Regions from separate parts of the Cupriavidus sp. LA-1 genome, predicted to be linked through region 1. Evidence: riboswitches for the same ligand, from Rfam matches in the RefSeq annotation. Region 1 holds a riboswitch; the other holds the start of a gene.
What was found. A riboswitch is a leader RNA that binds a small molecule or an ion and turns the genes downstream of it on or off. The one in region 1 is predicted to bind ZMP and ZTP.
Positions count from the first base shown of each region.

Region 2: another riboswitch for ZMP and ZTP. It lies ahead of ACZ5MJ_RS09055 (LysE family translocator); the one in region 1 lies ahead of glyA (serine hydroxymethyltransferase).

Region 1 is NZ_AP031387.1:720,176-724,423, forward strand. Features, by position in the region: gene ACZ5MJ_RS03445 (PilW family protein) at 1-59, opposite strand, end outside; gene ACZ5MJ_RS03450 (type IV pilus modification PilV family protein) at 56-409, opposite strand; gene nrdR (transcriptional regulator NrdR) at 505-972, opposite strand; gene glyA (serine hydroxymethyltransferase) at 1,128-2,375, opposite strand; ZMP/ZTP riboswitch at 2,502-2,647, opposite strand; gene ybgC (tol-pal system-associated acyl-CoA thioesterase) at 2,802-3,206, shown strand; gene tolQ (protein TolQ) at 3,203-3,886, shown strand; gene tolR (protein TolR) at 3,947-4,248, shown strand, end outside.
Region 2 is NZ_AP031387.1:1,920,810-1,925,057, forward strand. Features, by position in the region: gene ACZ5MJ_RS09050 (alpha/beta hydrolase) at 140-1,099, opposite strand; gene ACZ5MJ_RS09055 (LysE family translocator) at 1,232-1,864, opposite strand; ZMP/ZTP riboswitch at 1,885-1,968, opposite strand; gene ACZ5MJ_RS09060 (3'-5' exonuclease) at 2,174-2,785, opposite strand; gene ACZ5MJ_RS09065 (H-NS histone family protein) at 2,910-3,164, opposite strand; gene ACZ5MJ_RS09070 (hypothetical protein) at 3,173-3,586, opposite strand; gene ACZ5MJ_RS09075 (DUF6429 family protein) at 3,753-3,986, opposite strand.

The DNA of each region.
Region 1 (4,248 bases):
AGCAGCAGTCCGACCAGCAATTCGACCAGCGTGAATGCCTTCGATGCAGACCCTGTCATGGCCGCACCCACAAGGCGATCGCGGGCATGGCGGCCTGCGCGCCAGGCCGCCATGCCGTGATCAGCCGCGCGTCGTCAAGGCATGCAAATGCCGGGATGCTCCCGCACGGAGCCGATTTCGCGCTTGCCAGTTCAGCATGCTCTGCTGCCAGCCTGGCCGCCTGGGCCAGCGCCTCGAATTCGCGCTGCCGGGACAGCGCCCTGGGCGCCATCCCCATCATCGGCAGTAGCCCGATGCCGACGACGACCAGCGCGCAAAGCACCTCGTGCAGGCCGAAGCCGGCAGAGCGGCCGGCTTCGCGCGGCCGGATGCGCGGGCGTTGATGTATGGGATTGCGAAGCGCCTGCATGAGCGGTCACCAAGACTTGCCGGGACCGTCAAGGTAGCTGTCGTGAGGGCGCGGTTATGTGCCTAAGCGTGAAGGATTTGCGGAATCTTGTTTCGCTAGCCCTTGCGCGGGGTGGACGCCGCAAACTCGTCCAGCACGTCGCGGAATTCCGACACATCCTCAAAGCTCCGATAGACCGAAGCAAAGCGGATATACGCAATCTTGTCGAGCTTGCGCAGCTCGCGCATCACCAGTTCGCCGACCTGGCTGCTGGGGATTTCCTTCTCTCCCAGGGCCAGCAGTTTCTCTTCGATGCGGGTGATGGCTTCGTCGATGGCTTCGGCCGAGACCGGGCGCTTGCGCAGCGCCAGGCGCATGGAATCCTTCAGCTTGGCGCGGGTGTAGTCCACGCGCGAGCCGTTTTTCTTGACGATGGCGGGAAAGAACAGCTCGATCCGCTCATAGGTGGTGAAGCGGCGGTCGCAGGCTTCGCAGCGGCGGCGCCGGCGTACGGCATCGCCGTCTTCCGACATGCGGGTGTCGAGTACCTGGGTATTGGAATGACCGCAAAAGGGGCATTTCATGCCGGACCACCTTCAGTTGAACCCCGTCGCCTTGTCCGTGTTGTCGTTCTGCGGTGGCGGGGCGGGTTGGCGAGGCCCGCAGGCCAGTGCCCTGGGGCGCCGGCCTGCGGAGCTGCCGGCCGCCCTTGCGCACACGCAAGGGCGGCCTTGGTACATCAGCCGTAGACCGGGAAGCGCTTGGTCAGGGCGGCCACCTGCTCGCGCACGCTGGCGATGTTGGCGGCGTCGTGCGGGTTGTCCAGCACATCGGCGATCAGGTTGCCGACGATGCGGGCTTCTTCTTCCTTGAAGCCGCGCGTGGTCATGGCCGGCGAGCCCAGGCGGACGCCCGAGGTCACGAACGGCTTTTCCGGATCGTTGGGGATGGCGTTCTTGTTGACGGTGATATGCGCCTCGCCCAGGATGCGCTCGGCTTCCTTGCCGGTGATGTTCTTGGCGCGCAGGTCGACCAGCATCACGTGGCTTTCAGTGCGGCCCGAGACGATGCGCAGGCCGCGCGCGATCAGGGTCTCGGCCAGCACGGCGGCGTTCTTCACCACTTGCTGCTGGTAGGTCTTGAACTCGGGCGTCAGCGCTTCCTTGAACGCGACCGCCTTGCCGGCGATCACGTGCATCAGCGGGCCGCCCTGGATGCCGGGGAAGATGGCCGAGTTGATGGCCTTCTCGTGCTCGGCCTTCATCAGGATCACGCCGCCGCGCGGGCCGCGCAGGCTCTTGTGCGTGGTGGTGGTGACGAAGTCGGCGTGCGGCACCGGGTTCGGGTAGACGCCCGCGGCGATCAGGCCGGCGTAGTGGGCCATGTCGACCATGAAGTAGGCGCCGATCGACTTGGCCACGCGGCCGATGCGCTCGAAGTCGATGCGCAGCGCGAAGGCCGAAGCGCCGGCGATGATCAGCTTGGGCTTCTTCTCTTGCGCCAGCTTTTCGAGCGCGTCGTAGTCGATGTCTTCCTGGGCGTTCAGGCCGTAGCTGACCACGTTGAACCACTTGCCGCTCATGTTCAGGGCCATGCCGTGGGTCAGGTGGCCGCCTTCGGCCAGGCTCATGCCCATGATGGTGTCGCCCGGCTTGAGCACGGCGAAGTACACGCCCTGGTTGGCCTGCGAGCCCGAGTTGGGCTGCACGTTGGCGGCTTCGGCGCCGAACACCTGCTTGACGCGGTCAATGGCCAGCTGCTCGACAATGTCGACGTACTCGCAGCCGCCGTAGTAGCGCTTGCCGGGATAGCCCTCGGCGTACTTGTTGGTCAGCTGCGAACCCTGAGCGGCCATCACGGCCGGGGAGGTGTAGTTCTCGGAGGCGATCAGCTCGATGTGGTCTTCCTGGCGCTGGTTTTCCTGCTGGATGGCGGCAAAGACCTCGGGGTCGATCTGGTCGATCGTAAAACGGCTGCGTTCGAACATGGCGAAACTCGTCTGAAAAAAGGGAATCCGATACACGCATCGGGGGTAGGGCGCGCGGGGAAGGCTAGCGGCGACCAGCACCGGCGGCACGTTGCAACCGTCGGTGCAGGGCGCACCCTGCTTCCCATTCGCTGCCCAGGCGAGCGGCAGGCGCAAAGAACTTCACGCCCAGGCGTGCCGCACCTTACGCGAACGCGTAATGAACGTCACGCCAGAGAACTTGCGCTTCCTCGTGGTAGTGCCCACTGACTTCGCCAGTCGCGCAAGATGGAATGGTTGGGCGCAGTGTAGCGCGAGGCGGGCGCCCGCCGCAAGCCGTCGGCCCGCCAGCCAAGGGCTGGCAAGGGCTGGCCAGCAACTTGCTGTTGCAAAGTCGTCCTGCGGGTTTACACGAAACCGGCATCTCTCTCCGTTACAATCGCGGCCATGACAAACTTTGTCTGGACCCTGCGGGTGTACTGGGAAGACACCGACGCGGGCGGCGTGGTGTTCTACGCCAATTACCTCAAGTTCTTCGAGCGCGCCCGCACCGAGTGGCTGCGCTCGCTCGGCATTGAACAGCAGGCGCTTGCCGACGAGGCAGGCGTGGTGTTTATCGTCCGCAGCACGGCGGTGGACTACAATGCGCCCGCCCGGCTGGATGACCAGCTTGAGATCCGCACGCGCATCGACCGGGTCGGCCCGGCTTCAGTGCAGTTCACCCAGGAAGCCTGGCGTGGCGAACTGATGCTTGCCACCGGCGCGATCCGCGTCGGATGCGTCGACAGAAGCACTTTCCGTCCCGCCCCGATCCCCGACCCCGTTCTAGCCACCATCAAGTCAGCACGATGAATCCCGTGACCGTCACGCAAGACCTGTCGATCGTAACGCTAGTGCTCCACGCCAGTCTGCTGGCGCAGGCCGTCATGGCGCTGCTGCTCGTCATGTCGCTGTTTTCGTGGACCTATATCTTCCGCAAGCACCTCGCGGTGCGTGCCGCGCGCAGCCAGACCGAAGGGTTCGAGCGCGACTTCTGGGCCGGCGGCGACCTGCAGGCGCTATATAACAGTGCCGTCAACAACCGCCACAACACCGGCGCGCTGGAACGGATCTTCGAATCCGGCATGGGCGAGTTCCTGAAGGCGCGCGAGCGCGGCAACGAGGCCGGCGCGCTGCTGGATGCGGCGCGGCGCGCCATGCGCGCGGCCTACCAGCGCGAGATGGACGTGCTCGAATCGCACCTGCCGTTCCTGGCGTCGGTCGGTTCGGTGAGCCCGTATATCGGCCTGTTCGGCACGGTGTGGGGGATCATGAACGCGTTCCGCGGTCTGTCGAATGTGCAGCAGGCGACGCTGGCATCGGTGGCGCCCGGTATCGCCGAGGCCCTGGTGGCCACCGCGATCGGCCTGTTCGCGGCCATTCCGGCGGTGATCGCCTACAACCGCTATGCCACGGAAATCGACCGCCTGGCGATCCGGTTCGAGAGCTTCATGGAAGAGTTCCTGAACATCCTGCAGCGGCAGACCCGCTAACCGTACCCAATACCAGCGGTCCGGGCGCAAGTCCGGGCCGGCGTTTCCAGGAGTCCTGCAATGGCAGCCATTCAGCGCCGCGGCGGCTCGCGCCGCCGGGCCAGCGCCGAGATCAACGTCGTGCCGTATATCGACGTCATGCTCGTGCTGCTGGTCATCTTCATGGTGGCCGCACCGATCGTGAGCCCCGCCACCGTCGACCTGCCCACGGTGGCCAATGCCACGCCGCAGCAGAAGGCGCCGCCGATCGTGGTCACCGTGCATGAAAGCGGCCAGCTGACCGCGCGCGGCAAGGACAACGCCGGCAATGCCTTCGAGCGCAAGCTCGACAAACAGGGCCTGCTCGACTTCGTGCACCAACG
Region 2 (4,248 bases), 1.2 Mb from region 1:
GATTTTATGGGGATATCTTCCGGGCATCAGCCGGAAGCCCGCATGAATGCTCGGGGTAGCCAACCCGTTAATTGCATCGAAAACAAAGGGATACCTGATAGCCCCTCTGACCTCATCACAACAAACCAATGTCACGCGGTCACGCCTGCGATCGGTTGCTGGCTATCTCCCGCAGGAATCGGATCGAAGCCTGTTCCAGTTGGGTGATGCCTGGCTCCTCCACTGGAAAGTGACCACAGTTTTCCAGCATCACCAACCTTTTGTCGCCCTTGATGCGGTCAAAGAACTGCCGGCTCGATTCGAAGCCCGTCCAGCGGTCGTTTTCCGGGTGTGCCAGCAGGAGAGGACAGTGGTCGAAGTCCTCGGGCTCAATGTCCGGCCGCACGGCAAAAATTGACTGCATGAAATTGACCGGCACACGTACGCCACCACCATAAGGATCCTCGGCAACGAGTCGGTTTAGCGATGAATCGTTCGACATCGCGCCCATTTTGGTAAACCACTTCACGGGCAGCCTCAGTCCGCCGATCAGAGGGGCGCAGAAGGGCAACAGGGGCATCATGACGTGGCGCACCAGCGCGTTGCGGGCAAACTGTCGTTTCACCAGCGGCGAGCGCGGATCCGCAAGGGTTGTGGCGATCACGCCAGCAATCGGGCCGTAACCCATCCGCGCCGCGCACAGGTAAGCCAGATAGCCACCAAGGCTGCCACCGCACAATACTACGCGTCGCCCGGTGTTCCGGTGCTCGATAGACGCCAGATCGCATAGCAAGTTGGTCCACGCCTTATAGGAAACCAGTGAAGGAGGCGCCTGAGTCAATCCATATCCTGGTAGATCCGGAGCTACTACCTCGTAGCCGGCGCCGTGCAGCAGCTTGCCAATCGGCGCGAACAGCCGGCCGTACCCTCCTCCTCCATGCACTACGATCACCGTCAGCGGCGATGCAGCGCAGGGAAATCGATCAACATGGATCGATGCTCCTCTCCAGGCGAGCCACTCTTCATTCGGGCCGCTGGCGGCGGTTACTCGCGTATGTCCGGGAAAAAAGGGTTGGTACTGTTTCCAATAGGTTTCCGTCTTGTAGCTTGCCTGGGGCATAGGTAAATGATGTGCGGAACGCGTTATCCTGGGCAATCACTCAACTGTTGGGGGCGTGGAAGGTCGGCATGAATCCGCGTTGCGCGGACCTTCATTAATGCAGGGGCGACGCACAGCCGATGCGAGGCGCCGCTATTTCCTCGATTCGCACGCCATCCGTACCGCCAGACCTGTCAGAACGCCCCCCATCAGCCAGCGCTGCAGCGATAGCCATGACGGGCGTCCTGACAGGAAGATAGATATCGATCCGGCTGTCACGACGATAAGCGCATTTACAGCGAGGCTGATCGAAATCTGAACGCTGCCGAGCGCCAGCGATTGGGTAAGAACACTGCCGTGTCCTGGCGTAATAAACTGGGGAAGGAGAGACAGATACATGACGGCGATTTTTGGATTCGCCAGGTTAGTGATAAACCCCATGCCTAAGAGCTTCCTTGGGGTATCGACCGGTAGGTCGCGCACTGCAAAGGCGGACCGTCCCCCCGGTTTGACGGCTTGCCAGGCAAGATATAGAAGGTACAAAGCGCCGCCAAAGCGAAGCGTGTCGTATGCGTAAGGTACTGCGAATACGAAAGCCGTAATTCCGAATGCCGCGCAGAGCATATAGAACACAAAGCCTAGAGCAACACCTCCCAACGAAATGAGGCCTGCGCGTCTACCTTGGCAAATTGAGCGGGAAATTAGATAAATCATGTTCGGCCCCGGCGTTAAAACCATTCCCAACGCCACAAGAGCGAACATGAGCAATTGTGTGAAATCAGGCATAACCCATCTCCAAGGGTAGTAGGTAATGCCCAGGCGCGCGGCGGCTAACAACCTCACGCTCCCCGATAGTGCCCTATCTGCATGCGCCAGTCACATGAGTTCAGAGATCCTAGCACGTCTTCCAATTTGCTGCCTTGATCCGCATGCCCCTGCTCTTCCTCCGGATTCCGACACACAACTCCTGCGTGAGCACGCTGAGGCGATTCCTTGAATCCAAACGCAAGTCAAGTGGACAGATATGGCCTGCACTAGCTCGACCTGCAGAACGCAGGTTGTTTTGCTGAACATGCTCTGTGCACAGCGAATACTTCAGCCGCCGGCTAGTGAGCGCAGGAGCGTCGGAACCTTGGCGCTGCTGGTGGCCTGCACACGGGCGATAAGTGCGTAATCGACCTGGCTCACTCCGTACGTCTGGGCGATATCGTGTTGCAGTCGATGCCACAGATGACAGGTCATTTCAGCGTCGGCCATCGCTCGGTGTGCACGCCCGGCCTTAGGCAATTGCAGCATATCGACGAGTGTCGATAACCTGTGATTTTGTGCGTGTGGGTAGATACGCCTGGAAGCGAGCATCGTACACGCGAAGTGCTGATTGGCTGCGATGTCCAGAAGCCCAAGCTCGGCTTGCCAAAACCTTCGGTCAAACCCGGCATTATGGGCCACCACCGGATGTCGGCCGACAAACCGGGCCGCTTCACTCATGACCTTCGATGCAGCCGGTGCATCTGAAATCATGTCATTGGTGATGCCGGTCAGGCTTACAACCTGCGAGGGAATACGCCTTCCCGCATTCATCAAGCTTTGAAAACGGTCGACGATCTCGCCGTCGCGCAACAAAATGACAGCAATTTCCGTCGCTCGGTCACCTAGCTTTGGCGACAATCCCGTCGTTTCAAAATCCAAAATTGCAACCGTCTGCACCCTGCTGCCCCTTGTTTCTCAAAGCCAAAATCAGACACGCCCGGGATTCGCAAAGAATCCGGCGCGTCCTCTGCAAGCCCATGATTAAAAAGAAAATTCATCGCCTGCAGTAACTGAGCTTCGTTTATCCGACCCGGTAAAACTCCACCGATTGGCCCGCATTGACCGCCCGCCGCAGCCAATCGGGCATCTCGCCCTGCCCATCCCAGCTCATTCCCTGGGCGTTGCGGTAGCAGACCACCGGCGGCGGCGGTGGGGGTGGAGGCGGCGGAGGCTCGAAGCACCCCGCCCCGTCCAGGTCTTCCAGCGTCAGCCCGTAGTCGGCCATCTGGTCCTGGATCCAGCGGATCGCGTTCGCCCGCTCAATGTTGGCTGTCATCGTTGTCGTCACTGCTGTTGCTGCCCTCTTCCGGGTTCAAGGCGCCGGCTGGCGCGCCCTGCTTTTCGTCTTGCTGTTCGTCCTGCTTTTCGCTCTGCGCTTGCTTCTCGGTCGGCGTCGGGCCGCCGGCCTTGCGCCGCCGTGCACCGCCACCGTCGCGCCCCGGGTGGCGCCACCCGCAATTCTGCCAGCAGTTGGCGCGCCAGTGCCGCCTCGGCCTCGGCCCGTTCCGCCCGGCGCTGTGCCGCGGCCAACTCGACCTGCATGATATCCAGGTCGTTGACGGATTTGCGCTGCGCCTGCTCGGCGGTGGCGAGCCGATCGGCGAGCGCGGCGGCCAGCTGCGCCGAGCTGGCCGCGACCTCTTCCCGGGGTAATCGTACTTTCCGTGCAAAATCTGGCGGTGAGAGACGAATTATCATTACAAATCAAAGCGTTAGGAGATCATCAAGCTCACCTGATTGCTTCCTTTCGATGCAAAATCTGGCGCCAGCGTTGCCCAAACCCAGCCCGAGAGCCCTCGGACAATGCAGAAAGGTGTGCTGCATACTTGTGTGCAATAAAGCATATATGCCTGCTAACCACTTGCTAGTCGCCAGCGCGGACGAAGTATTTCGTGAACAACCGCTCGGCCTCGCCTAGGCCCTCGTCGGTTAGCCACACCGATTTCGCCCGGTTCACCGGATTCCCGATGAGCCCTTTTTCGTGCAAGCGATTCAGCGTGTCCCAGTCAAAACTCCTCCAGGCGCGATTCTCGCCGCATAAATTGAGGTAGAGCAGCGCGAGGACGACCTCGTCGACTGCGTCGGTATTGATGTCCATCTTGCCTCCTCCTTGAAGGTGGCCCTTACGATCCTGCCGCACGCTGCGAGGGCGCCGCTTCGAGCAGCATGTCCTGGTACTGCTCAAGGGGAAATCGCAACGTGCTCCGAAAGTTCACATGCGCCGAATACGCCGGCCCCATTCGACGCAGAATCGTCGTCGACAGCTGGACCTCCTCGCCAATATGGCCTGGCTCTTCATCGATCGCGAAGCCGATATCGGCTGCGCCAGAATTTGAGCGAGTCCTTGGGAACCGAGTAGT